4 regions of the Adlercreutzia sp. genome follow, and region 1 is predicted to be linked to each of the others. Evidence: predicted binding sites of a transcription regulator. Region 1 holds the regulator's gene; each other region holds the start of a gene.

The links. The regulator LexA, encoded in region 1, represses DNA repair genes until DNA is damaged. The targets are predictions, from matches to a motif close to CNAACANNTGTTNG.
Region 2: the regulator LexA is predicted to act here: its motif matches at 3,137-3,150, upstream of ACTOXK_RS00230 (putative DNA modification/repair radical SAM protein).
Region 3: the regulator LexA is predicted to act here: its motif matches at 3,149-3,162, upstream of uvrA (excinuclease ABC subunit UvrA).
Region 4: the regulator LexA is predicted to act here: its motif matches at 2,832-2,845, upstream of ACTOXK_RS03765 (Y-family DNA polymerase).

The regions. Positions count from the first base shown of each region.
Region 1 is NZ_JBQIIT010000017.1:19,907-27,348, reverse strand. Features, by position in the region: gene ACTOXK_RS09600 (ATP-binding protein) at 1-14, shown strand, start outside; gene ACTOXK_RS09595 (stage V sporulation protein S) at 154-486, shown strand; gene miaB (tRNA (N6-isopentenyl adenosine(37)-C2)-methylthiotransferase MiaB) at 499-1,857, shown strand; gene miaA (tRNA (adenosine(37)-N6)-dimethylallyltransferase MiaA) at 1,850-2,788, shown strand; gene hflX (GTPase HflX) at 2,973-4,280, shown strand; gene lexA (transcriptional repressor LexA) at 4,414-5,052, opposite strand; gene nrdR (transcriptional regulator NrdR) at 5,411-5,857, shown strand; gene dut (dUTP diphosphatase) at 5,870-6,304, shown strand; gene ACTOXK_RS09560 (hypothetical protein) at 6,317-6,865, shown strand; gene ACTOXK_RS09555 (Rep family protein) at 7,006-7,442, opposite strand, start outside.
Region 2 is NZ_JBQIIT010000001.1:48,963-56,404, forward strand. Features, by position in the region: gene ACTOXK_RS00220 (DegV family protein) at 1-356, shown strand, start outside; gene ACTOXK_RS00225 (TIGR03915 family putative DNA repair protein) at 454-1,497, opposite strand; gene ACTOXK_RS00230 (putative DNA modification/repair radical SAM protein) at 1,507-3,063, opposite strand; gene ACTOXK_RS00235 (ATP-binding protein) at 3,333-4,733, shown strand; gene pyrE (orotate phosphoribosyltransferase) at 4,866-5,549, shown strand; tRNA gene ACTOXK_RS00245 (tRNA-Thr) at 5,689-5,763, shown strand; gene ACTOXK_RS00250 (hypothetical protein) at 5,880-6,176, shown strand; gene ACTOXK_RS00255 (M42 family metallopeptidase) at 6,199-7,320, shown strand; gene smpB (SsrA-binding protein SmpB) at 7,325-7,442, shown strand, end outside.
Region 3 is NZ_JBQIIT010000005.1:205,458-212,899, forward strand. Features, by position in the region: gene ACTOXK_RS05070 (tyrosine recombinase) at 1-582, shown strand, start outside; gene ACTOXK_RS05075 (helix-turn-helix domain-containing protein) at 1,239-1,463, opposite strand; gene ACTOXK_RS05080 (MFS transporter) at 1,730-3,037, shown strand; gene uvrA (excinuclease ABC subunit UvrA) at 3,284-6,199, shown strand; gene ACTOXK_RS05090 (hypothetical protein) at 6,275-7,000, shown strand; partial or broken gene ACTOXK_RS05095 (Glu/Leu/Phe/Val dehydrogenase dimerization domain-containing protein) at 7,154-7,442, shown strand, end outside.
Region 4 is NZ_JBQIIT010000004.1:132,964-140,405, reverse strand. Features, by position in the region: gene ACTOXK_RS03790 (helix-turn-helix domain-containing protein) at 1-133, opposite strand, end outside; gene ACTOXK_RS03785 (helix-turn-helix domain-containing protein) at 186-446, opposite strand; gene ACTOXK_RS03780 (hypothetical protein) at 698-862, opposite strand; gene ACTOXK_RS03775 (hypothetical protein) at 963-1,757, opposite strand; gene ACTOXK_RS03770 (hypothetical protein) at 1,763-2,548, opposite strand; gene ACTOXK_RS03765 (Y-family DNA polymerase) at 2,867-4,141, shown strand; gene ACTOXK_RS03760 (hypothetical protein) at 4,158-4,430, shown strand; gene ACTOXK_RS03755 (hypothetical protein) at 4,773-5,432, shown strand; gene ACTOXK_RS03750 (SOS response-associated peptidase) at 5,542-6,165, shown strand; gene ACTOXK_RS03745 (NUDIX hydrolase) at 6,213-6,662, opposite strand; gene ACTOXK_RS03740 (hypothetical protein) at 6,668-7,442, opposite strand, start outside.

The DNA.
Region 1 (7,442 bases):
GCAAGATGTCTTAGGCCTGCGCGATATTGCGCCCCCTGCGCCCTTTCGGTAGAATAGTAACGTTTGAATTTCCAAGGCATTCCCTCGCGATTCGACATTAAACGAACCCCTATCAGACCAGCAACCACGCCTCAAAGGACAAGGATCAGCGACGTGTCAACCACCACAGAACCCCGGCCGTCCATCGGCTGCCTCAAGGTATCCTCGAAGTCTTCCCCGGCCTCCGTGGCCGGCGCCATCGCGGGCATGATCAAGGACGGCTCGTCCGTCGAGATCCAGGCCGTGGGCGCCGGCGCCGTGAACCAGGCGGTGAAGGCCGTGGCCATCTCGCGCGGATTCCTCTCTCCGGTGGGCATCGAGATCTGCTGCATCCCCTCGTTCGCCGATATCGTCATCGACGGCGAGTACCGCACCGCCATCCGCTTCTCCGTGGAACCCCGCGCCGGCTTCGCCGTCGTCGCCGCGGCCGACGCGGTCGCACTGTAGCCGGCGGTCGCCATGGGCGTTTCCTTCGAGGGCACCACCTTCTGCATCCACACCTTCGGCTGTCAGATGAACAAGCACGACTCCGAGCGCGTCGCCGGCATGCTCGAGGGCCTGGGCTCGCTGTCCGTCGGCACTATCGAAGAGGCCGACATCGTCGTGTTCATGACCTGTTGCGTGCGCGAGGCCGCCGATACGCGGCTCTACGGCCAGGTCGCATCCATGAAGAACATTCCCGTGCGAGACGGCTCGCCCTACGAGAAGCGCTACATCGCGGTGGGCGGCTGCATCGGCCAGCGCGACGGCGAGAAGCTCGTGGAGCAGCTGCCCCACCTCGACGTGGTCTTCGGCACCCATAACCTGGCCTCGCTGCCGGGGCTGCTCGCCTCGGCCATGGAGAGCGCGGGCCATTCCGTCGAGGTGCTCGACGGGGGAGCGGAGTTCTCCACCGCCCTGCCCACCGACCGGGAGCACGCCTGGGCGGCGTGGCTGCCCATCACCGTGGGCTGCAACAACTTCTGCTCCTACTGCATCGTGCCCTACGTGCGCGGCCGCGAGAAGTCGCGCCCCCTGGAGGACATCGCCGAGGAGGCCCGGCGCTACGTGGAGGCCGGCGTGAAGGAGATCACCCTGCTCGGCCAGAACGTGAACTCCTACGGCCGCGACCTCTACGGCGAGCCGCGCTTCGCCGCGGTGCTCGACGCCCTGGACGATACCGGTATCGAGCGGCTGCGCTTCGCCACGAGCCACCCCAAGGACCTCACCGACGAGGTGATCGCCCGCTTCGGCACCTTGCGATCCCTCATGCCGGCCCTGCACCTGCCGGTGCAGTCGGGCTCCGACCGCATCCTCAAGGCCATGAACCGCCGCTACACGCGGAAGCACTACCTCGGGCTCATTGAGAAGCTGCGGGCCGTCGTGCCCGACATCGCCCTGTCCACCGATATCATCGTGGGCTTCCCGGGCGAGACCGAGGAGGACTTCATGGACACCTACCGCCTCGTGGAAGAGGTGGGCTACAGCCAGGTGTTCACGTTCATCTACTCGAAGCGCGAGGGCACGCCGGCCGCCTCGATGGAAGACGACACCCCCCGCGAGGTCATTCAGGAGCGCTTCGACCGGCTGGTGGACCTCGTGCAGCGCAAGGCCTTCGAGACGAACCAGGCCGAGCTCGGCACCATCGTGCCCGTGCTCATCGAGGGTACCTCCAAGCGCGACGGCGCGGTGCTGGCCGGCAAGAGCCCCAAGAACCAGACGGTGCACGGACCCGTTCCCACCGGGCGCACCGCCGACGAGCTCGTCGGCACCATCGTGCCCATGCGCATCGACGAGGCCCGCACCTGGTACCTCTCCGGCACGGTGGTCGATGGCTGACGCCGCCCCGCCCGTTATCTGCATCGTCGGCCCCACGGCCTCGGGCAAGACCGATGCCGCCCAGCTCGTGGCGGCGGCTATCGGCGGGGAAGTGGTGAGCGCCGATTCCATGCAGATCTACCGCGGCATGGATATCGGCACGGGCAAGCTGCCCGCGCCTGAGCGCATCGTGGCCCATCACGGCTTCGACCTCGTCGATCCCGGCGAGCCCTATTCCGCGGCCCTGTTCCAGTCCTTCGCCCGCGATGCCTTCGCGGCCATCGCCGCCCGCGGCAAGCGGGCCGTGCTCTGCGGGGGAACGGGCCTCTATGTGAAGGCGGCCATCGACGCTTACGAGTTTCCCGCCGGCGAGCAGGTGGACAATCCCGTGCGCGAGCAGTGGACCGCCTTTGCCGCACGGGAAGGGGCCCAGGCCCTCTGGGACGAGCTGAACCGCCGCGATCCGGACAGCGCCCGGGAGCTGCACCCGAACAACGTGCGCCGCGTCGTGCGGGCCTTCGAGCTTCTGGCCGAGGGGCGCTCCTATGCCGAGCAGAAGCGCAACCTGGCCTCCATCGAGGCGGCCGTTCCCACCGTGCAGTTCGGCCTGGCCGTCACCCCGACGGTGCTGAACGAGCGCATCGACGCCCGGGTAGATGCCATGGTCGAGGCCGGTCTGGTAGGGGAGGTGCGCGGTCTTTTGGATGCGGGCTTCCGCGAGGGAGTGACGGCGCCCCAGGCCATCGGCTACAAGGAGATCGTCGAGGCCCTGGAGGGACGCTGCACCCTGGATGAGGCCATCGCCGCCATCAAGCAGGCCACGCGCCGCTACGGCAAGCGCCAACGCACCTGGTTCCGCCGCGACGAGCGCATCCGCTGGATCGATGCCGATGCCGGGGACGCCCGGGCCGTAGCCGACGAGATCATGGCCCAGCTGGAAACATTGGAATAGACTCCATCTTGCGAAGGGGAATGCCTGTGCTATCATAGCAGGGCATTTTTCATTCGCGTCTCAGCGACCGGTAGAGAGGGGAGCGTGTTGTCCATGCGCTTTGTCGACTAGCCCATAGCCTTGTCGGGCATTTCTCGGCGCCCCGCGCGCCCTTTAGTCGCACACTACGCATAAGGAGCACCCCATGACCGAATATCAATCTGTTATCCAGAAGGGCCCCGCCACCATGGCCGAACAGCGCCGGGAGCGGGCCGTCATCGTGGGCGTCGACCGCCCGGGTCTCGAATGGCCCCTGGAGTCGTCGCTGGCCGAGCTCGATCGCCTGGCCGACACCGCCGGAGCCGATGTGGTGGCCTCCACCACCCAGCGCCTCGATGCCCCGAACCCCCGCACCTTCGTAGGTTCGGGCAAAGCCGTCGAAATCGCCGAGCTCGCCCGCAGCTGCGAGGCGGACCTCGTCATCTTCGACGACGAGCTGACCCCCTCCCAGCAGGCGAACCTCGAGAAGATCATGGACAAGTCCGTGAAGGTCATCGACCGCACGGCCCTCATTCTGGACATCTTCGCCCTTCACGCCACCTCCAAGGAAGGGCGCCTCCAGGTGCGGCTCGCCCAGAACCAGTACCTCTACCCGCGCCTGCGCGGCATGTGGGCGCACCTGGCCTCGAACCGCATGGGCGGCGGCGTGGGATCCCGCTTCGGCGAGGGCGAGAGCCAGCTGGAAGTGGACCGCCGCATGGTACGCAAGCGCATCACCTCCATCCGCCGCGAACTGGCCCATCTTTCCGAGGTGCGCTCGCTGCAGCGGGAGAGCCGCTACGGCAGCGGCATGTTCAAGGTGGCCCTGGCCGGCTACACCAACGCGGGGAAGAGCTCTCTCATCAACCGGCTCACCGGGGCCGATGTGCTCAGCTACGACAAGCTCTTCGCCACCCTGGATTCCACCACCCGCAAGTTCTCCCTGCCCGAGGGCCGCGAGGTCACCGTCACCGACACCGTCGGCTTCATCCAGAAGCTGCCCACCACCCTGGTGGAAGCCTTCAAATCGACACTCGATGAGATCACCGGCGCCGACCTGATCCTCCATGTGGTTGATGCCTCCTCTCCGGAGTTCGAGGGGCAGATCGATGCCGTTTGCGAGGTGCTCGACCAGATCGGCGCCGAGGCCATCGCCACCATCGAGGTGTTCAACAAGTGCGACCTGCTCGATGAGGAGACTCTGACCGGGCTGCGTCGTCGCTTCCCCCACGCCCAGTTCGTCTCGGCTCGCACCGGCGAGGGCATCGACGGCCTTGTGACCGCCCTGGCTGCGGCCGCCTCGGCCGCCGATGCCAAACTCGATGTAGTGATTCCCTACCAGCGCGGCGATCTGGTGTCGCTCGCCCATGAGCGCTGCCATATCATCTCGGAGTCTCACGAGGCCGACGGCACCCACATCCAAATGCTCGCCGCCCCGGCCTTCGCCGCCGCTTTTCGGGAGTTCTCCGCGTAGCGACGGGCGGAGAGCCGGGACGGAGCATTATCGTCCGCGCAGCACCCCTTATACGAGGGCCATGGAAGCACTTCCATGGCCCTCGTTGGATGCTATCGAGTTTTGTCGAGCGCGAAATTGCCCGGTGGCCCTTCTAGAGGCGGCGGAAGACGGCCACCACCTTGCCCGCGATAGAGCAATCGCTCACGATAATGGGATCCATGGAGGAGTTCTCCGGCTGAAGGCGAATATGGTCGGCCTCCTTGTAGAAGCGCTTTACCGTGGCCCCGTCGTCCACAATGGCCACGACGATATCGCCGTTGTTCGCCACGGACTGCTCCTTGACCACGACGTAATCACCGTCGTTGATGCCGATCTCCACCATGGACTCGCCCCGCACTGACAACATGAAGGATGCGGCGTCACCCACGATGTCCGTGGGCAGCGTAATGGTGTCGGTAATGTTCTCCTGGGCCAAAATGGGACAGCCGGCCGCCACATCGCCCACCAGGGGCACGTTGACGAGATTGCTGTAGCTGCCCGCCACGCTAACGGCGGGGGAGGGCATGTCGTCAATCGGGTAGGTGAGGGCGATGGAACGGGACTTGAGCGGATCCCGCTTGATATAGCCCTTATCTTCCAGGGCCTTCAGGTGCACGTGTACGGTGGAAGGGGAGGACAGGCCGAGGGTCTGGCAGACTTCACGCACCGTGGGGCCATAGCCCTTCTCCCGTATGCACGCCTCGATGCAGTCAAGAACCGCCTGCTGCCGCCTGGTTACTTTCTGGGTCATGCTGCATCCTTTCTATAAGGCGTACATTTGTTTGAAAAATTTGTTGACATGAACTTTTGTTCGTTCTATTATAACTGCGAACAAAGGTTCTACGCAAGAGGTCAGGAGAGAAAAAATGAGCCGATTTGAATTTCCCATCGCCTTCGCCCTCAGCACCGTCATCTCCTTCGTCATGCTCTTTGCTTGAGAAAAGCGACCCCTGCGAACGGGAGCGGATGGGTGCTCGGAGAGCCGCCGCCGTTGGATGCGGGACTCGAGAAGCCGTCGACGTATCACGATGGTAGCAAAGTCTTGAAGATGCCGGAAGCCGGCGACCCTTGGGGTATCATGGGTAACCAACTCATTGTTAGGAGAACCCATGCGCTGTCCTTCCTGCGGATATCCCGAATCGAAAGTCGTCGATTCCCGCTCTGCCGACGAGGGGGCATCCATTCGCCGGCGTCGCGAATGCCTGGAATGCGGCACCCGCTTCACCACCTACGAGCGATTGGCCGAGAACCCCATCCTCGTCATCAAGACCGACGGCTCCTCCGAGGTGTTCAATCGGGAGAAGCTCATGCGCGGCCTGCTCATCGCCTGCGCCAAACGGCCCATCACGCCAGAGAAGATCGATCACCTCATCGCGAGCATCGAATCGGAGCTCCGTTCTACCCAGCGCACGGAGATCAAATCGAAAGATCTCGGCGATATGGCCCTGGCGCGACTGGCGAAGCTCGACGATGTGGCCTACATTCGCTTCGCCAGCGTATACAAGGATTTCCAGAGCGTGGAGGAGTTCTCCTCGGCCCTGGGCGAGCTCGGGTAGGGGAGGTACGCCATGGATGTGAGCATCACCGTTCTCGACGAGGCGCTGCCTGCGCCCCAGTACGCCCATCCGGGAGATGCGGGGCTCGATCTGCGGGCCGCCGTGGCCGGCACGTTGAAGCCCTTCGAGCGCATGACGGTGCCGTGCGGCTTCGCCATGGCCATTCCGGACGGCTACGCCGGGCTCGTCATTCCGCGCAGCGGCCTTGCATCCCGTCACGGCATCTCCGTCGTGAACGGGCCGGGACTGGTGGATAGCGGCTACCGAGGCGAGATCATGGTCGTGCTCGTCAATCTCGATCCCCAGGAGCCGTTTTCCTTCGAAAAGGGCGATCGCATCGCCCAGATGATGATCGTAGCTACCCCTTCGATTACTTTACATAACACAGATCAGCTTCCCGCCAGTGCCCGTGGAGCCCAGGGCTTCGGCAGCAGCGGAGTCAGCTAGAATCGAGGATCCATGGATCAACCGCCCCAGAAGCCCGAAGACGCCTCGGCGCCCAACGAATCGCCGCAGAGACCGGAGTCCCCGCGTCCCGACGACCCATCGACCCAAGGGCAGCGGCCCGCTACGCCCTCCATCGACCCTCAGATCGCTGAGTCCATGGAAAGCGCCCAGGCTGCCGTGGCCGACTACGAGCTCAAGTCGGCGCGAACCCTCGCCACCGTGGCCACGGTGGCCGGCCCCATATCCTTCATTATCGGCGGCGTCGCCCTGAGCACCGTGGCGCTTGTTTGCGCCATCATCGCCTTCGTCAAGATTCGCGACGTTCTCGATGCCGTGGCACCGGCCAAGCGGCCCTACGCCCGAGCGCTCAGGCAAACCGCCCTCATGGGCATTGGCATCGGCGCGGTGGCCCTCGTGCTCAACGGCATCGGCGTCGCCATGATGCTGCCCGTGCTCATGGACGCCATGCAGACCGGCGACTACAGCGCCATCCTCGGCGACGCCGCGAGCAGCCTGTCGCCGACGAGCCCCTCCGAGGGCGGCGGCAACGCCTGGGGCTAAAAGTCACAACGATCCTCCCCATCCATCCACCATTCTCTCTGAAAGGCTGATAATATGGAATTAGGTTATTCGCGGCAAGCGGCCTATTCCATCGGTAAAAGGCTGATAAGAAAACTTATGTCCAATAACCCTGATTTATGCTAGAGGCAGCATCGATTAAGTTCCGTTATGTACGTCTTGACCAAGTTCACGTGGCTTGAGACGTAGGGAACATACTCTGGCTTGAATTCTACCAAGAAGGACATGAGCATTGCAAAATTGGTGATCTTCATCTCGTTTATGAGGTCGTACACGTCGCAGAAATCGACGTTGCACACATCGGAGATATTGACCTTGAACCCGGCCATGTCCTCCACCTCGTCAAAATCGTACTGGGCCTTGTCCTCCTGGCCCAGGTGCGCCAGATAGCGGTAGGCGCCAACCTTGTTCCCGACGGGCTTGGCAAAGAGGATGCCGAAGGATTCGGGAACGACCTCCAAGGCGGTCTTGACGAGCACGGGCGAGCCGAACTCCAACATGAAATGAACGTGCGGGCGCTTCGGCCTCTCAATGCCGTCCTCCGTCAACTCCACGTCGC
Region 2 (7,442 bases), on a different contig from region 1:
GCGGCCTTTTGCGCATCTCCCCGGTGCTCACGGTGGCCGATTGGGAGACCGCCACCCTGGCCAAGGTGCGCACGTGGAAGAAGACGCTGGCCCATATGGTGGACGTCTTCAAGGAGGATATCGGGGCCTGCGGGCTCAAGCGCGTGGTGGTGCACTATATCGGCTCGGCCGCGCCGGCGGTGCAGTGGGCCCGCGATGCCATCGAGCCGGTGGTGGGCCGCGCCGTGGAGGTGCTGCCCGTGAGCCCGGTCATCGGCGTGCACGTGGGGCCGGCCGTGGGGCTTGCCTACGAGTGCGAGCGCCCGGTGCCCGGCAAGCTGACCGCCCCCGCCAGCGAGCTGGTGTTCAGTTTGTAAGGGGCGCCGAGGCCAAACAAGGGGCGTCCCGCGGGACGGCCGGTTCTAGATACGATGGATGGGGGCGCACAAAGGGGCGCCCCCGCTTTGCATGGGGTTACGATCGGGCCTTGCGTAGGGCAGCGGGGCTCTCCTGGAGCTCGGTGAGGTTCTTCCAGAAGCGCTTGGGCATGAACTGGCGGCGCAGCTCGGGGTTGTAGCGGGCATCCACCGACACTGAGCGGTAGAACGTGCGCCAGGCGTCGCTGAACAGCGCCTCGTCGGCGGTGGGGTTGGGGAGGATCCGGGCGAGATCGCCTTGGCCGGCGGTGGCCACGAGGTGCCAGTCGCCCCCGTCGTAGACGCCGGCCAGTTCATGCACCTCATCGTAGATGATGAAGGGCTGCACGCCGAGCCGTTCTACAAAGTGGTCCATGACCAGCGGCACCACCGATGCCTTGGGGTTCACCCGGGCGAACCACACCTCGGTGCTGGCCCCGCCGCCCTCGCCCTCGCCCCGCAGGTGCTGGAAACGGACGAACTGGCGCATATGCTCGCATTCCTGGCTGATGGAGCGGGAAATGCGGAAGAGCCGCTCTACGGCCGGATGGGTGATGTCGGACAGTGCGCGGCCCCGCATCTTGGGGCAGGGGCCCACACCGCCGCGCCCTTTGCAGGAGGCCCGTTTGCGGCAGTGCTCGCAGTTGCGGCGCTTCTGCTCGTCCATGGCGTAGCGCACGAAGCGGTAGGCGGCGGTGCCCGCATCGGGCTCGTCGGAGCAGCTGGCCTGCTTCACGGCATGGGCCGCTCGCCAGCCGCAGGCCCGCTTCACGCCGCGCAGCACGCGGGCCGCATGGCCCATGTTCGTGGGGATGGGCGCCACCCGCTGGCCCAGGCGGGGCTGGAGCCGGCTCTCGGGCACCACATCGGTCGGGTTCTCGCGGCGCTCGTAGGCGGCGAAGATGGCCGAGAGCAGCCCTTCCAAGGTGCCATCGTAAGCGTAGGCCACCTCGTCGTAGATAGCCTCCGGGCTCGCCGACGGGGTGGCCGGCCGGGGAGGGGAGCCCGCCCCGGCCGCGACGGCGGGAAGCGAATCTGCGGCAGGCCGGTGCGCGACGGTCGGCGAAGAGGTTGCGGGCGTGTCGTGGTCTGTGCGGTGCACGGTGCCCTCCTAGGCCACCGAGAGCAGCGGCTCGCGGGTGTCGTGGCCGTGCTCGGCGCTCTCCTGTGCCGCGCTTTCACGTCCAGGGCGGTACGCTTCTGCACCGAAGGCCTGTCGCCGTTCGCCTGCGGTGCCACCGCCCATCGCCGGGGCCGTCGTTGCCTGGGCCAGGGCACGGCGCTGGGCCTCGAAGGCGACATCGAGGGCGGCGCGGTTGGCGGGGCTCGCCTCGGGGAGCACCGGCGGAGCGTCCACCGCCTCGAAGAGGCTCATCTGGCCCTGCACGGCCCGGTCGGCACGGCGCCCGTGGCGGCCGCCCTCGATGGGGGCGGAAAGGCGCGCGTGCAGCGCATCGCGGGAGAAATCGATGCCGGAGCCCCCGTAGGCGCCGTTCATGGTGATGAAGTAGCGGGCCCGCTTGTAGGCGATGCCGAGCTTGCGCAACTCCGCCTCGCCCAGAGTGGACTGGCGCCGGGCCCGCAGGATGAGCCGCGCTCCGCGCACGCCGATGCCGGGTACGCGCAGCAGCGCCTCCAGGGGCGCGGTGTTCACCTCCACGGGGAAGAAGTCCAGGTGGTTCAGGGCCCAGTTGGCCTTCGGATCCACATCGGGGGCGAGGAAGGGGTTCTCCTCGTCGATGATCTCGCTTACGTCGAACCCGTAGTAGCGCAGCAGCCAATCGGCCTGGTACAGGCGGTGCTCGCGGTTCAGCTGCACGGCATCGGTGGCGGGCAGGAGCGGGTCGGCCACCACGGGCAGGTAGGCGCTGAAGAACACGCGCTTCAAGGACAGCTGGGTGTAGAGCGCCGCCGACAGGTTCAGGATCTGGTAGTCGCTCTCCGGGGTGGCACCGACGATCATCTGGGTGGACTGGCCCGCCGGGGCGAAGGCCCGCGTCTTGCGGGCGGTCTTCTTCTGGAGGTACACCGTGGTGCGGCGCTGGGCGAGGGCGCGGGATTCCTTGTCTTCGGCCACCGATTCGTAGATGTGCCGCATGGGGCGCAGGATGGAATGACGCGATTTGTTGGGGGCCAGAAGCCCCAGGCTCTGCTTGCTCGGCAGTTCCAGGTTCACCGAGAGGCGGTCGGACAGACGGCCCAGCTCGTCGATGAGCTCCAAAGACGTGCCGGGGATGGTCTTGGTGTGGATGTAGCCGCGAAAGCCGTACTCATCCCGCAGGATGCGCAGGGCCTCTATCATGAGCTCGGTGGTGCGGTCGGGGCAGCCGGCCACCCCCGAGGAGAGGAAGAGCCCCTCGATGTAGTTGCGGCGGTAGAACCCGATGGTGAGATCGGCCAGCTCGCGCGGGGTGAAGGCCGTGCGCGCGACCGCGGCGTTGCTGGCGCGGTTCACGCAGTAGGCGCAGTCGTAGACGCAGGCGTTGGTCATGAGCACCTTCAGCAGCGTGACGCAGCGCCCGTCGGGCGTGAAGGAATGGCAGCAGCCTGCCTGGTGCGCCGCGCCCAGCTGCCCCTTCTTCCCCGAGCGCTGCACGCCGGAGGAGGTGCAGGCCACGTCGTACTTCGCCGCATCGGCCAGCACTTCCAGCTTCTCGATGACGTTCACCGCGTTACCCCTTCCAGCCGACGGCACCTCATAAGCACACCTGTTCGCACGAATGAATGTACGCTATAATAACCGAATAAATGTTCGGGTGTCAACTGCTCTCCCGTTGACCGGATGAGGCGCTCCATGGGTTTTCGGCATGAGGGCGGCACGGTCTTCGGAGGTGGTTCAATGGGTCACGACAGGGAAAAAATATTATACTTTGAAGTATTATACTTTAGAGTATAATACTATGTAACCATGGCAGAGTTGCAGGAAGGAGCGCCATTATGGGCCCGTTCGTCGATCGCGTTGAGGAGCTTGCCACGCTGGAAGAGCAGTACGCCGAATCCCAGGCTGCCCTGGTAGTCATCTACGGTCGCCGCCGCGTCGGGAAGACGGCGCTCATCACGGAGTTCGTCCGCGACAAGCGTGCCCTGTACTTTTTGGCCACCGAGGAATCGGAGGAGCAGAACCGGGTGGCCTTTCAAAAGCAGGTGGCTGCGCTCACAGGCGACAATTTGCTCGGCCAGGTATCCGTCGACAACTGGGACATTCTCTTTGACCGCTTGACGCAAAGCGGTGAACGCCTCGTCATCGCGCTAGACGAGTTCCAATACCTCGGCAAGGCGAACCCGGCGTTCCCCTCTGTCTTTCAGCGCCTGTGGGATACGATGCTCAGCAAACGCAACGTGATGATCATCCTCTGCGGCTCGCTTGTTTCGCTTATGGAAAGCCAGGTCCTCTCCTATAGCAGCCCTCTGTACGGAAGGCGTACGGCGCAGATTCGCATGCGGCAGATACCCTTCCGGTTCTACGGGGATTTCTTTCCCGCTAAAACGGGGTATCGCGAGTTGGTCGAGCTGTACAGCGTTACCGGCGGCGTTCCCAAGTACATCGAGAGCTTCAAGGACACCGGGGATGTGTATCGCGGCATTGAGAGAAGCGTCCTGAATTCCAACAGCTATCTGTACGACGAGCCGAACTTCCTTTTATCGAAGGAAGTGAGCGAGGTGGGAACCTATTTCTCCATTTTGCGGGCAGTGGCGGCGGGAAACCGCAAAAGCGGCCAGATCGCGGCGGCGTTGAACGTGAAGCAGACGGGATTGTCGAAGTACCTGAAGGTGCTCGAGGGGCTCGACGTGCTGGACCGCACGGTGCCGGTGACGGAGGCGAATCCCGAGAAGAGTAAGAAGGGCCTTTATCGCATCAAGGACAATTATCTCAGGTTCTGGTTCCGCTTCGTCTTTCCCCAGATGGGGCTTTTGGAAACGGGGCACCGGGCGGAAGCGCTCAAAACGATCAAGTGGAACTTCATTGACGGACAAGTCTCCTATGTGTACGAGGACGTGTGCCGCGACCGTCTGTGGGATGCGGGCGCGGGAGGGGCGCTGTCCTTCATGCCTGAGCGCGTGGGTGCTTGGTGGGGTGCGCGCGATGTCGAGCTGGATGTCGTGGGGTTGAGCGTGGATGCGGGGCGGGCAGCATTCGGCGAGTGCAAGTTCTGGTCGAAGCCCGTGGGGGCCAATGTTTTGGCTCACTTGGAAGAACAGGTGCAAAAGGCATTGAGCGACCCGGCTTTTCAACGTTTTGGGAAGGCTCCGGTATACGTCCTCTTCAGCGTGAGCGGCTTCTCCGACGACCTGCGCGCCCTGGCACGCACGCGCGAGGACGTGCTGCTGCTCGAATAACCCCAAAAAAGTTCCGGAGCCACTCGCTGTCCGCGATAGTTTTCACCAGTTCGGCAGGGTGGGACGCTCGAATGGGGTATCATAGGTGCACAAGAAAATATGAGGGATTCCCTCGTGGATGAAAGGGCGGTCATGGAGGCTTACAAGCGCGAGTTCATCGAGTTCATGGTTCAAAGCGACGTGCTGAAGTTCGGCGACTTCACGTTGAAGAGCGGGCGCAAGTCGCCGTTTTTCATGAACGCGGGGGCCTATGTGACCGGCGAGCAGCTGCACCGGCTGGGCCTGTACTACGCCCAGGCCATCAACGACAATTTCGGGCTCGACTTCGACGTGGTGTTCGGGCCGGCCTACAAGGGCATTCCCCTAGCCGTGGTCACCGCCATGGCGCTGCAGGAGCTGTACGGCAAGGAAGTGAAGTACTGCTGCAACCGCAAGGAAGTGAAGGACCACGGGGCCGATGCGGGCAACCTGCTCGGCGCCGAGCTGCATGATGGCGATAAGGTCATCATGGTGGAGGACGTGACCACCTCGGGCAAGTCCATCGACGAGACCTATCCCATCGTGACGGGCGCGGCCAATGTTGCCGTGCAGGGGCTCATCGTGTCGCTCAACCGCATGGAGGTGGGAAAGGGCGGCGTGACCACGGCCCAGAAGGAGATCGAGGCGAAGTACGGCTTCCCGGTGGCCTCCATCGTGTCCATGGCCGAGGTGAAGGAATGCCTGCACAACCGCGAGGTGGCCGGCCGCGTGGTCATCGACGACGATATCGCCGCCGCCATCGACGCCTACTACGAGCAGTGGGGCGCCAAGGAGTAGCCGCTTCTGGGCGCGGGGCGGCGATCTTCCATGCCGGCGGTGCCGTTGCGCCGTTGTGACTTTCCTAAATGGAAAGCTTGTCGTACAATAAGCGGATGCGGCGTCATCTTCGGGGAGGGAGAGGTGCCGCATGCACGGCGCCAGTGTGGCTCAACGGTAGAGCAACTGATTTGTAATCAGTGGGTTGCGGGTTCGATTCCTGTCACTGGCTCCATAATCATAGACAGGCCATCGTTGGTTTTCCAGCGGTGGCCTGTTTGGCTTTCAAGGCGGGGCCTCCGTCGTGCTAGAATGGCCCCTGAACCACAGAGACGGAAGGACCGCCCGTTTATGCAGACCTATGTTGCCCACTACCAGTCACCCAAGGGATCCCACGACCGCGAGCGCGGTCTCTTCGAATTCCAAAGCGAGGCGCGGGCCGGCACCAAGGCCAATGCCCACGACGCACGGCTGAAGATGCTGGAGCTGTTCGGGGCCGGCGCGGTGTCCTGGACCATCGAGAAAGTGGAGCGCAAGGCCGCGGCCCCGGCCGAGAAGCAGGAGAAGACCACCGACGGCCAGATGGCGCTGGATTTCCGTCCCCCCAAGCCCGAGCGCAAGCGAAAGCACTCCAAGGGGTACTGGTAGGCAGTTAAAAGGAGCATCGTTTATGAAGAAGAAGCAGATCAAGTTCTTGAAGCAGCTGGTGGAGACCCCCTCTCCGACCGGCTTCGAGGAACCGGTGGCGGCGCTGGTGCGCGAGCGGCTGGGGGAGGTGGCCGACGAGGTGTCCACCGATACCATGGGCAGCGTGGCCGCAGTGCTTTCCGGCACCGACGAGGCCGCGCCCTCGCTCATGCTGGCGGCCCACATGGACGAGATCGGCCTCATGGTCACCTACATCTCTCCGGAGGGCTTCCTGTCGGTGGCTTCCCTCGGCGGCGTGGACGCGGCCATTCTGCCCGGCATGCGCGTGGACGTGCACACGGCGAGCGGCGTGCTGCGCGGTGTCGTGGGCCGCAAGCCCATCCACCTCATCGAGCCCGACGAGCGCAAGAACGTCACGCCCCTTTCGGGCCTCGTGATCGATCTGGGCATGAAGGCCAAGCGCGTGCGGAAGCTCGTGGCCGTGGGCGATCCCATCACCTTCGGCGTGGGCTTCGAGCGCTTCGGCGACGACATGGCCGTCTCCAAGTGCTTCGACGACAAGTGCGGCGTGTGGGTGGCCTGCCGCGTCATGGAGAAGCTGGCCGAGGCCGGTCGCGCGGCGGGCGATTTTGTCGCCGTGGCCACCACCCAGGAGGAGATCGGCACCCGCGGCGCGCAGACGAGTGCCCATGCCGTGAACCCCGACGTGGCCCTGGCCTTCGACGTGACCCACGCCACCGACTACCCGGGCATCGACGCCACCAAGTACGGCAAGATCGTCTGCGGCGGCGGCCCGGTCATCGCCCGCGGCCCGAACATCAACCCGGTGGTCTTCGAGCGCTTGGTGGCCGCGGCCAAGGCCGAGGGCATTCCCTACCAGCTGGAGGCCGAGCCGAGTGTGACCGGCACCGACGCCCGGGCCATCCAGGTCACGCGTGCCGGCATTCCCACGGGCCTCATCTCGGTGCCGCTGCGCTACATGCACACGCCCACCGAGGTGGTGTGCCTGGCCGACCTGGACGCCACGGTGCGCCTCATCACCCGCTTCGCCCGCGATCTTACCTCCGAGGTCAGCTTCGTGCCGGGCATGGGCGGCGCCATCGCCGGCGGTGAGGCGGATGCCGAGGCAGCGGGGGAGGAGTAGCACCGTGCCCAAGCGCGACGAGAAGACCATCGCGAAGAACCGCCGGGCCCTTCACGACTACGAGATTTTGGAGACCTACGAGGCGGGCATCGAGCTGACGGGCACCGAGGTGCGCTCCCTGC
Region 3 (7,442 bases), on a different contig from region 1:
GCCCGGGACGATATGGCGGCCCTGCTAGCGGTCTACGGCGAGATGGATGCCGACGGCGCCCCCCGGGAGCAGACGCCTGCCGAGATGCGGGACGCGGCCCTGCTCGAGTTCCTCTTCTCCTGCGGTGCCCGCGTGTCCGAGGCGGCGGGGTTGCGCGCGGCCTGGGTCGATTTCCCGGCCGGCGAGGTAAAGGTGTTCGGCAAGCGGTCCAAGGAGCGCATCGTGCCCCTGTCCCGGAAGGGAGCGCGGGCCATGGAGCGCTATCTGAGCGAGGCGCGGCCGGCCCTGCTCCAGGGGCAGGCCAGCGAGTTCTTCTTCGTGTCGAACCGCGGCCGTCCCTTGAGCGCCGACAGCATCCGCAAGATGTTCAAGCGGGCCCTGCGGGCCGCTGGCCTCGACGAGAGCCTGTCGCCCCATGCCATGCGCCACTCCTTCGCCACCGAGCTGCTCGATGGTGATGCCGACCTGCGCAGCGTCCAGGACATGCTCGGCCACGCGAGCCTGTCCACCACCCAGATCTACACCCACGTGAGCCCCGACCGCCTCAAGCGCGTTCACGGCCTCGCCCATCCCCGGGCGTGAGTCCCGCCGCCCGTTGGCGCCTCGCCTGAGTTCGCGCTTCCATCAGCGTCCCACCTGAGGTCGGCCGCTCAGCGCTCAGTTGTGGGGGAGGGGCTGGCGCATTCGTGCGCGCCGTTGCGCCGATGCCGCTGTGGCGGCATCTTCCACCGAGACGGTCTTCTCGCGGCCCTCTCGCGTCCTGCTCGCGGGATATGCCCTTCCGTTACGGCGCGAAAACGGCCCCGTGGCGCGGATGTTTCGATGCGGTTGCTCGCTTCCTACGGTTGTCCCGTGCAAGGCGCCCGGTGTCGCATCCGTGGGAAGATGCTCCCAAAGGTTGCCAAGGGCCCGGCCTTGAGCCGGGCCGCCGCTGAAGGGAGGAGCCATGAGTCGCAAGAAGGCGAAGATGCTGTTTTGGGCGGCCCTCGTCGTGCTCGCCTACATTCCCTATCTCATGCAGACCGCCGGCCACGCCATCCTGTAGCGCGGCTTCTGATTCCAGGACCCCGCTAGGGAGACCTATGGCCCCGCTGCCCATAACGATCAAGGCAGAATGATTCGCAGGATCGCCGGTGCGAAAAGCGAGTGGGGGATGCGGCGGCTATGGCGAAACGACCCGCGCGGGGGATTGCCGATGTGGGATGGGAGTGGGGGAATGCCTCAGTCCAGCATCTCGGTTAGAACGTGATGAGGTCGCGCAGTTCCATATCGAGGGCGTCGGCGATGGCTATGTACATGGCGATGCTGGGATTGTGCTGGCCCTTCTCGATGCGATGGATATGGGCCTGATCGGTGCTGATCATCTTGGCGAGCTTGTCTTGGGACAAACCTTGGTCCTTGCGCTGCCGACGGATCTCGGCGCCCAATTCCATGATACGTTCCCGTGTCGCTGCTCTGTTCATGGGATCATCTTATGGTTATGCCCCTTTTGACGTATGCCAGAAGAAACATAAATCGGTGTTTGCCCGGCCCTGCGCCGTCCGCCGTCGGCAGGCGGTTGCGGTGGATTGCCGTTTTCGCGCCCAATGGGGCCGTTTCATCGCTGAGCGGCGAACTTCGCGTTTCCCCTTGAATTCCGCGCTCCGGGGGTTCATACTGCTCGCACCTTCTCGGGGGTGACCTCCCGAAAGGTTCTAAGGCTGGCACGTTGGACCCATGGAGGATGGCAATGCACAAGGCGCATTTGACGGACGCTCAGTCCCTGCGCGGTTTTATCCTGGCGACCTTCGCCTTTCTGGCTATTTTCGCATCGACGGCGGTGCCCATTCCGCTGTATGCCGACTACCAGGTCACCATCGGGCTCACGACGGCCGACATCTCCAACACCATGTTCACCTATCTCACGGGCGTGAGCCTGACGCTGTTTTTGGCCGGTCGCGTGTCCGATTCCCTCGGCCGCGTGCCCGTGGCCAGCCTCACCGTCATGCTGGCCGTCTTCGGCTGCATCATGTTCCTGCGGGCAGGCAGCGGCGCCGACGTGCTCGCCGCCCGTTTCGTGCAGGGGCTGGCCGCCGGCCTCGGCATGAGCGCCGTATCCTCCCTCGTCATTGATTGCGTGGGGGAGAAGCACCTGATCTGGGGATCAACGGTGGCCAGCTGCGGCGCCATGTTCGGCATCATGGTCGGCTCCATCGGCGTGGGCGTCCTGTACGACCTCGTGCCCGACCTGACGGTCATCTACGGGGTCATGATCGCGATCCTGGTTCTGTGCCTGTTCCTCGTGAACTTCGTCCACGAGCCCCTCGACCGCACCGTCTCGCTGCGGGCCTCCATCCGACCGCGCATCTTCATTCCCCACGATTGCCGGCACCTGTTCGCTGCCGTGGCCGTGGTGTACCTGTCCACGTGGATGGTGGGCTGCTTCTTCCAGTCGTTCTCGGCGCCCATCGCCTACGGCTGCTTCGGCGCCACCTCGCCCCTGCCCGGCTCGGTCATCCTGGCCCTCGCCATGGCCCCCTCGGTGCTCGGCGGTCCCCTCGTGCAGCGCTTTCGGCCCAAGCAGGCACTCGTGGCCTCTATGGGAGTGACCACGGCCTCGGTCGCGGCCCTGGCCCTGTTCGTGGCCACGGGCGCCGAAGGGGCCTTCATGGCGGCCTGCGGGCTGTTCAGCCTGGCCATGGGGGCGGCTCTGGCCACGGCCCTGCGCATGCTGCTGCTGGAGGTGAACGTGCTCCAGGTGTCGGCCATTCTCTCCTCGGTGAACCTCGTGGCCTACGCGGGCTCGGCGGTGACCGGGCTTCTGTGCGGGGCCCTGCTCGGCGCCACCTCCTACGTGGTCGTGTTCGCTGTGATGACCCTCGTGCTCACAGCCTCCTGCGCCTTCGTCGTGGCCACGGTGCGCACGGCCCGGGTGCGGAAGAAGTCGAAGCGCCTGACCCTGCGCCGCTTCCACAAGAGGCGCAATGCCGAGCTGGCCGCCTTGGATGAGGTGCCGTCCGAGGTAGTCGCCGAGGACGCCGCGCCGGCCCTTGCCTAGGGGCGTTCGAGCCGGGCGGTCGGCCGCACCGGCCTCCGCTGAGGGTGTCGGCCGTGCCGCCCAGTGCGGTGCCACGGCCCGTGGTGCGAGCCTGCGAAGATTCCATGGAGGCGAACAAAAGTTCCCTTTAAGGCTGGCGCGACGGCCCGGTGCCCACTAAAATAACCAGCGAAAACTAGAAGCTGCGCAGCGGGCCTCCCCTCAGGGCGCCCGCTGCGCTACGTCGCGAAGGAAACGAAGCGATCTATGGCAAATGAAATCGTGATCAAGGGCGCCCGCGAGCACAATCTGAAGGACGTCGATCTCACCATACCCCGCGACGAGCTCGTGGTCATCACGGGCCTGTCCGGCTCGGGCAAGTCGAGCCTCGCCTTCGACACCATGTACGCCGAGGGCCAGCGCCGCTACGTGGAGAGCCTCTCCAGCTACGCCCGCATGTTCCTGGGCCAGATGTCCAAGCCCGACGTGGACTCCATCGACGGCCTGTCGCCGGCCGTGTCCATCGACCAGAAGACCACTTCGAAGAACCCCCGATCCACCGTGGGCACCACCACCGAGATCTACGACTACCTGCGCCTGCTGTTCGCGCGGGTAGGCGTGCCCCACTGCCCCGAGTGCGGTCGCGAGATCAAGAAGCAGACCACCGACCAGGTGACCGACGACATTCTCCGTCTGGGAGACGATGCCCAGGGCGAGGCCACCAAGGCCATCCTCATGGCGCCGGTGGTGACCGGCCGCAAGGGCGAGTTCACCAAGCTCTTCGCCGACCTGCAGAAGGAGGGCTTCTCCCGCGTGCGCATCGACGGGGAGATCGTGAAGATGACCGGCGAGCCCATCACGCTGAACAAGAAGATCAAGCACTTCATCGATGTCGTGGTGGATCGCGTCACGCTGAAGGAGTCGGCCACGAGCCGCATCGCCGAGGCCGTGGAGCTGGCCTGCAAGCTGGCGAGCGGGCGCGTGCTCGTGCAGGTGCTCGGGCCCGATGGCAACCCGCTCGGCGAGGCCGGCGTCACCTCCTCCGGGGCCACGGGCGGCCTCGGAGAAGGGGAGCACCTGTTCTCGCTCGCCCTGGCCTGCCCCGAGCACGGCCACTCCATGGACGAGCTCCAGCCCCGCGACTTCTCCTTCAACGCCCCCTACGGCGCCTGCCCCGACTGCCTCGGCATCGGCAGCCGCGACGAGGTGGACGCCTCGCTCGTGGTGCCCGACCCCTCCCTTACCCTGAACGAGGGGGTCATCGCCCCCTTCAAGAGCGGCAACTATTATCCCCAGGTGCTGCGCGCCGTGGCCGAGCACGTGGGCACCGATGCCGACACCCCCTGGGAGGACATGCCCAAGAAGGCCCAGAAGGCCATCCTGCACGGCCTGGGTGACGAGAAGGTGCGCGTGGACTACCGCACGGTGGACGGCCGTGACACCTACTGGTTCATCGAGTGGGAGGGCGTCATCGGGGCCGTGAAGCGCCGCTACGCCGAGGCTCAGTCCGACGCCCAGCGCGAGAAGCTGGCCGCCTACTTCGCCACCGTGCCCTGCGAGACCTGCGGCGGCCAGCGCCTGAAGCCGGAGATTCTGGCCGTCACGGTGAACGACCGGTCCATCCACGACGTCACCGAGATGTCGGCGGCCGAGTCGCTGGCCTTCTTCGAGGGGCTGCACTTCACCGGCCAGGCAGCGGTCATCGCCGTCCCCATCGTGAAGGAGATCCGCGAGCGCCTGCGCTTCCTCGTGGACGTGGGCCTGGACTACCTCACCCTGGAGCGGGCCACGGCCACGCTCTCGGGCGGCGAGGCCCAGCGCATCCGCCTGGCCACCCAGATCGGCGCCGGGCTCATGGGCGTGCTCTACATCCTGGACGAGCCCTCCATCGGCCTGCACCAGCGCGACAACGAGCGGCTCATCGCCACCTTGGAGCGCCTGCGCGACCTGGGGAACACCGTGGTCGTCGTGGAGCACGACGAGGACACTATCCGCGCGGCCGACTTCGTGGTGGACATGGGGCCGGGCGCCGGCGAGCACGGCGGCGTGGTCATCGCCGCGGGTACCCCGGCCGAGGTTATGGCCACGGAAGGCTCCATCACCGCCGACTACCTGGCCGGCCGCCGTCGCATCGAGGTGCCCGCCGAGCGGCGCCGCCCCAAGCGCGGGTCGGTGAAGATGACCGGCGCCACGGAGAACAACCTGAACAACGTCACGCTGGAGGTGCCCATCGGCACGCTGACGGTCATCACCGGCGTGTCCGGCTCCGGCAAGAGCTCCCTGATCACCGACACCCTGGCCCCGGCCCTGGCGAATCGCCTGAACCACGCCCATCGCCGCACCGGGCCCTACCGCAAGATCACGGGCCTCGAGAAGCTCGACAAGGTCATCAACATCGACCAGAGCCCCATCGGCCGCACGCCGCGCTCGAACCCGGCCACCTACATCGGCCTGTGGGACGACATCCGCGCCCTGTTCGCCAGCACGCAGGAGGCCAAGGCCCGCGGCTACGCCCCGGGGCGCTTCTCGTTCAACGTGAGCGGCGGCCGCTGCGAGGCCTGCAAGGGCGACGGCCAGATCAAGATCGAGATGCACTTTTTGCCCGACGTGTACGTGCCCTGCGAGGTGTGCAACGGCGAACGCTACAACCGCGAGACGCTGCAGGTGACCTACCGCGGCAAGAACATCTCGGAAGTGCTCGACATGACCGTGGAGGACGCGCTCGTCTTCTTCGAGAACATCCCGGGCATCCGCCGCAAGCTGCAGACGCTCTTCGACGTGGGTCTCGGCTACATCCGCCTCGGCCAGCCGGCCACCACGCTCTCGGGCGGTGAGGCCCAGCGCGTGAAGCTCGCGAGCGAGCTGCAGAAGCGCCAGAGCGGCAAGACCTTCTACATCCTGGACGAGCCCACCACGGGCCTGCACTTCGAGGATGTGCGCCAGCTGCTGGAAGTGCTCCAGCGTCTGGTGGACGCCGGCAACACCGTGCTCGTCATCGAGCATAACCTGGACGTCATCAAGTGCGCCGACCACATCGTGGACCTAGGTCCCGAGGGCGGCGACAAGGGCGGTACCATCATCGCGAGCGGCACTCCCGAGCAGGTGGCCGAGGTGGAGGGCTCCTATACGGGCCGCTTTGTCAAGCGCATGCTGGAAGAGGCGAAGAGGCCGCCCGTGGCTTAACGTTGCCCCGCCCATCTCGTGGACATCGGCCCCCGTCGGGTTCGCTCCGGCGGGGGTTCGCTATAATTAAGGGCTATGAAGAAACGCACGCGGGAAAAAGTGGCCCTCTTGGTTTTCGCGCTGCTCGTCGTTCTCGGCGGCAGCGTGCTCTTGCGCTATTTCGAGACAGGCCGCTCCTGGAACGTGGCCGCCTCGGTGGTGGACGACGCCTTCGGGCAGATGAAGGGCTACACGGCCATCGTCTACGACGGCACCTTCGACAGCCTCGACGCCCTGCGTCCGGCCGTGGATCCCGAGGCTATCGGGGCCGAGGAGCCCACGAGCCTGGGGGCCATGGTGCTCTCCGAGCTCTCGCGACTGCCGCTGTCCATGCGCGAGCGGCCCGTGTACGCCTCGGACGTGCGCTCGCTCTACGAGGAGAAGGGGGCCGGCGTCATCACCCTGGACGCCGCCGATCTGCGCCGCTACGAGAAGCCCACCATCCTCATGGCCGGCGACCGCAAGATCGGCGTTGTGGCCATCGACTACTACGCCTCCAAGAAGCAGCTGGAGAAGGTGCGCCGCACGTTGACGGACGCCGGGGCCCAGTCCCTCGTCTGCCTTGTGCCGCGCCTGTCGTGCCTGGCCACTATCGAGGGGTTCCAGGCGGTCATCGTCACCGACGACGATCAGGCTGAGCCGGGGCTCGGGGAGGGGGCCGAGGGAGCCCACATCGTCTACGCCCCCGAGCGGGGCTCGGTGGGGGTCGTGCTGCTGACGGCCCTGAACGTGCCCTCCTCCAAGGTCTACGCCTCCCTCTGATTCCGTTTACCGCCGCCATCCGCGTCCGGCGGTCCCCTTTGTTTCCTGTCAGTTAAAAACTCATCGTCTCGCAGAAGGCGCATCCTATAATGCGGCCAGAAGCCAGCGGGCGTGCGCGCACCGCGGCGCCCCGATACGTCAAGGAGGTCCGCATTGAGTTACGTCGAGAACGTCATCGAGCAGGTGAAGGCGAAGAACGCCGAGCAGCCCGAGTTCATCCAGGCCGTCACCGAGGTGCTCCAGTCCCTGGAGCCGGTCATCGAGGCCCATCCGGAATACGAGCAGGCCTCCCTCCTCGAGCGCATCGTGGAGCCCGAGCGCGTGGTCATGTTCCGCGTGCCCTGGGTGGACGATAACGGCAAGGTGCAGGTCAACCGCGGCTTCCGCGTGCAGTTCAACAGCGCCATCGGCCCCTACAAAGGGGGACTCCGCCTGCACCCGT
Region 4 (7,442 bases), on a different contig from region 1:
GGTCGTCTCCGCCCCTCGCGAGGTCCCAGATCCGGTTCACCTTCATCCCGAGCAGGGCTGCTGCCTCATGAGGCGAGTAGATGTCTTGGATCGGCACCTGGTGTTTGGTCTCTGTCGCGTTGGTTTCTGTCATGGTTCAAATAGTCCTGTCTGCTCGCGAGCAGGTTCAGCGGACTGGAATTCCCTCAGCGCCCCTTACCTGATGTCTTCTCAAGGAGCTGCTTGTATCCTTTCGGCGTGATGCGCACCAGGCGATTGAGGTGCACGGCCTCGATCGCTCCTTCCTTGACCATCTTGTACACGGTCGCCTTGCACACCTTCAGCTTTGCCGCCACGTATCCGACGTCGAGGAGCCCCTCGACTTCTTCTACCGGTGCAGCGTTTTCTGGAGATGTCGCCATTGGGGCGTCGGGGGCAGATTTTGGTTGCCTTTGTTCGATCTTCATTTCATGACCTCCTGCGGGAATGCGGTTGATTCGAGTTGAGCGCAATTGAGCGCTGCGCATTCGCAGATGGTTGCAGGGCTTCGCAACGTCGGCAAACGTGAAGTTGCGGTTTAGCGTCCCTAAGCGTCCCTAAGCACGTCTTCCGCAAAAAGCACACATCGGGGCTTTCGCCGTCGCTTGTGACCCTGCTCTAGTGAATAAAAAAGCCCCGACGGCTAGTCGAGGCTATTTGCAGGTTTCGCGGAATCGCGTCATGGCTCTATCATCGCCGCTCGCGGTTCCTTCGACTGAATGCTCGCGAGGAAGTGGTGGGAGGGCAGTTTGATCTTGTTCATCACGCCCTCCTTCCTGCGCGTCGTCTCGTAGTCGGTCATCCTGCCTGCCGCATTCGCGAACGAACACGGCGATGCGTACATACTATGCTCCTATGCGAATATAAGATGTGCATCCATGGTACACCCTGCTTGAATATGAAGGTTTAATATGCGATGCTGCCGATCTGTAACCTTATCAGGGTCACTCCTGAAAGACATGTCGTCTGCCAAAGACCTTCTCGCAAGCCGGGCGCTGGTACAACTTGCATCCTCGAGAAATCTCGTTTCCGTACCGTATGGTGAAAGAATCATCAGACAGCTCGTAGCTGAGGTGCCTTCCGATTTCCGTATTGTCGAGCTCGACGAGCAAACGCCTTGTTCCGTACCAGAGGACCTCGTCGATCGCCTCCATACCCACTTCGAGCGCCTTTGTGACGATTTGCCTCGTTTTCTCAGGAATCGCCTTGTGGGACACGTCGTAAGGGAACGCCTCGCAACGGTTGTTGAGGATCTCAGACCCAACGTATGACTCAAGCAGCTCGAATGGGAGCTCGTCGTCCATGAAGGAGCACCAGGTGATTCCGTTGAGGGAGAGAGGCGGCAGACCGTCGTCGCCCTCCGCGTAGAAGCTGAGCGACCATCCGTCGCGATAGCAGAAGTATTGGGAGCGCTGTGCCATGGAGTCGTTTGTTATCCCCCGCATGGATTCTATGCAATCAGGCGTGAGGAGGCTCTCCATGTTAGCTGTCTGCCGTTCGGTGAGCTCCACGCCAACGCAGTACTCGGATTCCGCGTGCCTGCGGATGACCTCGAAGGCGGCGCGCCGCTCTTCTCTGTTCTCGCTAAGAAGGAGGGACGAATAGCCTCGGCTCCTCGTCTCCTCCCAGAACCGCAGCCTTCCCTCATCGAGGTCGCAAGCGATGTAGTAGCCGATCTCACCTGTGGCGCAGAGGCAGAATCTCCGGGCACCCGGCTTCGGAGTCCCCGTGGCACCCATGCGGCTCACCATTCTCGTGCCAGCTTTTCGGACAGTGCTTCGAGCCATCTGTCGAACGTTCCGTCGGTCACGCATTCCAGGAAGTCCTCGCTGTAGCCGTCCCACCTGTCTGCTCGGTAGATGAAGGCCATCATCGCGATGATGACGTCGGCGTCGAGATCGCGCACGTCGAGTTCCCTCATGCGCTGGAGGCTCGGCTCGATACCGGCATCCTCGATGATCTCCGAGTATCTCCGGAACCTTGGCGCTGCGTCGGCGAGCGCGTCGATGTCGGCGCGCATCTCGCTTGCGGTCATCCTCATGTCCTCCATGTGCTCTTCGAGCTCGTCGGCGTCCATGCGTTGTTGTTCGCGTCCGTCTCCGACGCGATTCAGGTAGAGCGCGATGTGCTCGCGCGGGTCGATCTCGCCCGGCCTTTCGACGAAGCACTCCTCGGGCTCGCATCCCGGCATATCGAACCTGTCAGCGAGGAATGAAGAGAGGGCTCCGAAGCCTTCGGGGTAGCAGTTCGACCCCTCATGCGTCCTGCCCTCGAAGGTGAGGCTCCACTGCGTCCCGTCGAGCACGGGATTCCAGTAGTTTGCAAACCACCCGCGCACGCCAGCGCCCTCCAGCGCCCGTTCAAGCTCTTCTAGGTCTTCGCCGGAAACCTCGAACGTGCGGTCCCTGCCCGCCTGGGGAAACTCCGTGTAGCGAGCGATGATGCGGCCGCCCTCTTCGACTATGCAGAGCTCCCTGTATCCGCTGAATAGTCCGCCGTAGCTGAACTCGAAAATCTTGTCGTTGTTCATGTCGCCTCCTTGTTCACTGTCTAAATTATCGTTGGACAGGCTTGCCCTTGATGACCTTCCATGGGACAGGCGCGATGATGCCCAAGGTCTTCATCGCATGACCAAATTGACGATTTCTTCGAAGTTTTCCCAGCTCAGCGCGACTGGGACAATTTGTCTCAGTCGAGTCCAGCTCGGTACAGGACGTTGACGCGCGGCGTCGGTCGGGCGCTCGAACCCAAAAAACACAATCTGTTCGATTGACTAATCCTTCTTTGGGTAGCATCATTGAATATCCCATAATCGAACATATGTTCCTATTCAATGAGGAGGTGCTCCGTGCGCGAGCGCGTGATCATGCATATCGACATGAACGCTTTCTACGCATCCGTCGCGCAGCACCTCGACCCGCGCCTTCGCGGCAGGGCGGTGGCCGTCGCCGGCGACCCGGAGCGCCGGAACGGGATCATCCTCGCCAAGTCGCGAGAGGCCAAGGCTTGCGGCGTGAAGACGGCGGAGGCGATATGGCAGGCCAGGCAGAAGTGCCCGGAGCTCATCGTCGTGCCGCCGGACTACGCCGCCTACAAGCGCTACTCGCGCCTCGCCCGCATGATCTACTACGAGTACACCGACCTCGTGGAGCCTTTCGGGCTCGACGAGTCCTGGATCGACCTGACGGGCTCCCTGCAGCTCTTCGGGGGCGACGCGATGCTCGTGGCGAATGAGATATCTGGCCGCGTGAAGGACGAGCTCGGGCTCACGGTCTCCGTCGGCGTGTCGTGGAACAAGGTGTTCGCCAAGCTCGGAAGCGACACCGACCCGGGTGACGGGATCGTCTCGATCACGCGCGAGAACTACCGCGATGTCGCCTGGCCCATGGCGGCATCCGAGATGATCTACGTCGGCCCCGCCACCGCCCGCAAGCTCCACGCGGCGGGCTACGAGACCATAGGGGACCTGGCACATGCGGGCGACTACTTCCTCGGCAGGCGCTTCGGCAAGATCGGATTCATGCTGCGCGACTTCGCCAACGGCATCGACGGGAGCCCGGTTCGGCAGATGGATCTCGCGAAGGCCGACGTCGACTATGTGGTGAAGGGCATCGGCAACGGGCTCACCGCCCCGCGCGACCTCGTGTGCGAGTCGGACGTGAAGGCGCTCGTGTGGCTTCTCTCCGAATCGGTCACCCAGAGGATGCGCGAGTCGCGCCTCAGGTGCCGCACGGTATCCGTGGGCGTGAGGCGCGCGGGGGATCTGTCCGGGTACTCCAGGCAGACGACGCTGCGGATTCCGACGTGCCTGACCTCGGACGTCGCGAAGCTCGCGATGGGGCTCATCGAGGCGAACCAGCCGCTCGACGAGGAGCACGCCATCCGCGCCATCCACGTTCGCGCAACCAACCTCTCCTCGATGGACGACCCGCTGCAGTGCGACATCTTCGGCGACGCCGAGGAGGCGCTCAGGGCCGAGAGGCTCGACCTGGCCATCGACGAGCTCAGGTCCCGCTTCGGCAACCGCTGCGTGCACCGCGCGGTGGAGCTCACCGACGAGGTGATGGGAGGCCTCGACATCAAGCGGGACAACACCGTGCATCCGATCGGGTTTCTGAGGTAGGAAGGAGGTGACGGGCATGAAGGGAGCCGACGGCTGGCGCAAGCGCTACGTGTCCGTCACCGCCCGCATGGACGAGGACGGCCGCGTTCGGCCGCTCTCTATCCAGTGGTACGACGGCAAGACCTACGCCATCGACGACGTGCGCAGCGTCCGCCGGTCCTCGTCGCGCAAGGTCGGGGGCGACGGCATCTGCTACACGATACGCATCGGCGAGCGCATCACCCAGCTCTACTACGAGGACCCGCGCTGGTTCGTGGAGGAGATCGTACCGGACGAGCTCGTCTCCTAGCGGCTCATATCGACGCGGCGCGGGGCCCCGCCCATCCATTTCTAATATGCGGCTCCAATCCGCTTGCCGGTGCAGCCCGTTTCCAAGCGCCTCCTTGCTTGGCGGCATGGCCCCTCACACGCCTCTATCCAGATAACGCTCGCACTGAACCCGCGTCACGCCTCAAGGCGCTCATCTCCTCGCGAAACCCGCACAAGCGACGATGCGCCCATCCATGACGTGGTGCAGGTTTCGCGAAGACATGCGCTCTGATCCTTGCGGCGCGCGCAGAACCAGCGCAGGCCATCTGGTCACGAGGCGGTGAGCGAGGGGCTCGCCGCATTAGACCAAGGAGGCAAGACCATGGGAAACAGGGCGGTCATCACGACACCGGACAAGGAGCTGGCGCTATACCTTCATTGGAACGGCGGGCGCGACACCGTGGAGCCGCTGCTTCGGTATTGCGAGCTGCAGGGGTACCATCCCCCGAGCTCCGACAACTACGGCTGGGCGCGGATCGCGCAGGTGATGTGCAATTTCTTCGGCTGCTCGACGAGCGTGGGCATCGACCGCTTCAAGAACCTCGGCGACCAGGGAGACAACGGCGTCTACATCATCGACGGCTGGAAGATTGTCGGCCGCAGGGAGGTCTCCTACGACGAGGACTGGAACGTGAACGGATGGCACGACATCCCGGAGTCCCGCGAGCAGCGCGAATACGACTTCGACGAGATGCTGCGAAGCTTCGACGAGGCCATGCCCGAGGCCCTGCGCCTGGGCGATCTCCTCGATGCCGTCGAGGTTCCCACGTCCGAAGTCGAGATCGGCGACGTCGTCTTCATGCGCGAATACGAGTCCGGCTGGAAGACGTACCCTGTCGTCGGCATCGGCGAGGGCAATCGCAACAGGCCGGAGCTTGCAGGCGTGCCCTACGTCGAGCACTACGACCACGACGGCGACTACTCTTGGAACGCGAACAACTACATCCGCGAGGACACGGCCTTCATCGTCGCCCGAGAGTAGGCCGTCGGGGATCGGCGCCGCCGGGCCATGCTGGGACGGTGGCGCGCATCCCGGTTGCGATTCGGCTACCGTTCCCGCAGGCGCGCGGGCTGGCTGCTACGATGTTGCCATGTGCGGAAGATGCGTCATATTCACATTCGACGAGGTTCTCGAAATCGTGCGGCAGATCGAGGTCGGCGCGCCGCTCAACTTGGAGCCAGACTGGCCTGCGCGAAAGCCGCAGGCGTACCCGAAGTCGCTTGCGCCCCTCATCGTGCCGTCGTTCGACACGGCGCAGCCCGCCCCGAACCTGGGCCCGGGGAGCCTTGCCGCCCGCGATCTGTCCTGGGGCTTCGAGGAGTCGTGGAAGCCCGGTGTGGTCTTCAACACGCGCATCGAAAGTGCCATGAAGCCCACCTGGCGCGACTCAATGGAGCACCGTCGCTGCGTCATACCGGTGCCCGCGTTCTTCGAATCCAGCCAGAGCGAGACATTCCCTTCGCCCAAGACCGGTAAGCCCATCAAACGCCAGTACGAGTTCCGCGTGCCCGGGCAGGACATCATCCTCATCGGCTGCACATGGAAGGGCGATGCCTTTTCAATGGTCACCACCGAGGCGAACGCCGACATGGTGCCCATCCACCACCGCATGCCGCTCATCGTGAGGCAGGAGGAGCTGTTGCTCTGGCTCGGCCCGGACTACATGGAGCTGGCGGACCGATCGTCGATCCACCTCGAAGCCCAGCCGGCGTAGCTCATTGGAGAGTTTCCAGAGAGAAACGCCTGTTCAGGCGCACGGGGTCAATTTGACCCCGTAAACTCTAGGTGTCGTGCAGCGCTCAGCGCTCTTTTGTTTGAATCCCATTCCAGTAACTCCAGCGCTTGCTGCAAATCGCACCAGAGGTATTCGGTATGCTCGCAGCTGAGCTGGATTGGCGTATCAAATGGTACGTCCGCTAAGAACGAGTACTCGGGGAGCAGCTCGACGTCATGCCCCCAGCGATAGAACCCCGCAACGTCCAACACTGACAGAATCTCTACTGATTCAAGGTCGATCACGCTAGAGACGCTCACGCCCGTCTCCTCCACGGTCTCCCTGATCGCTGCCTCGACGGGTGTCTCGTCGCCTTCGCCGCCGCCGGCGACGCCTTGCCATACGCCCATGTCGGCACGTCGGAGCAAGAGGTATTCGGCAGTCCCGTGATTGCTCCTCCGCAGGAAGACGAGCACTTGAAACGGCGCGCGACCCATGGTGCTCACAGAGCTTCTTCCAATGCGCTTGCGAAGGCGTGAGGGTCGTCCAGGCTCATACCAATAGCACGCACCCGCTTCTCACCGAGCATCGTGCGCACGGCAACTGGGTGCTTCGACACGATCCAGACGTTCGCCTGATAGAAGGTTCCGTAGTTGAGCTTGTCCGACTTCTCAATGTCTCGGATGTCGTCCTCGGAGAAGCAGACTTTTTCGATATCAGCGAACGGAATCGTGGCATGCATTTGGATGCCGCATTCCAGGCGAACGCAGTCAACACCGATTGCGACGGGTCGCATGATGCGGGCCCTCGCGTCGCCGGCGAGCCACACGACCGAGTAGACCGAGAGGGCCGTGACCAGGCACGCCGCCGCGATGCTCCACTGGGACACAAGCATGTGTACGCCGATGATCTCCACCGGGAACGCGAGCGCAAGGCCGAGCATCATGTTCATGTAGCCGCCGGCGTTGTGGTAGCCGAACGTCTTCTCATCTGGGAGCACGTAGGGCTTCTTCCGCCAAGAGAAGAGGGCGTAGTACCACACGCTGAGCTCGGCCGCCGTCATGCTCGCCGGCATGTCCCTGCGCACGAGGTAGCGCATCGTGTCCTTGAACCACGCCATGGGGTCGTCGCTGCTCGCCTTGGCGGTCCGGTAGATCCTGACGATCTTCCGGACTTCCCTGACTGCGACGGCGAGCTCCACCGGGACCAATACGGAGAGGAGGTACGGGAGGATGCCGGCCTCGGGCGACCCGAGCGCGACTACGCTGAGCGCATAT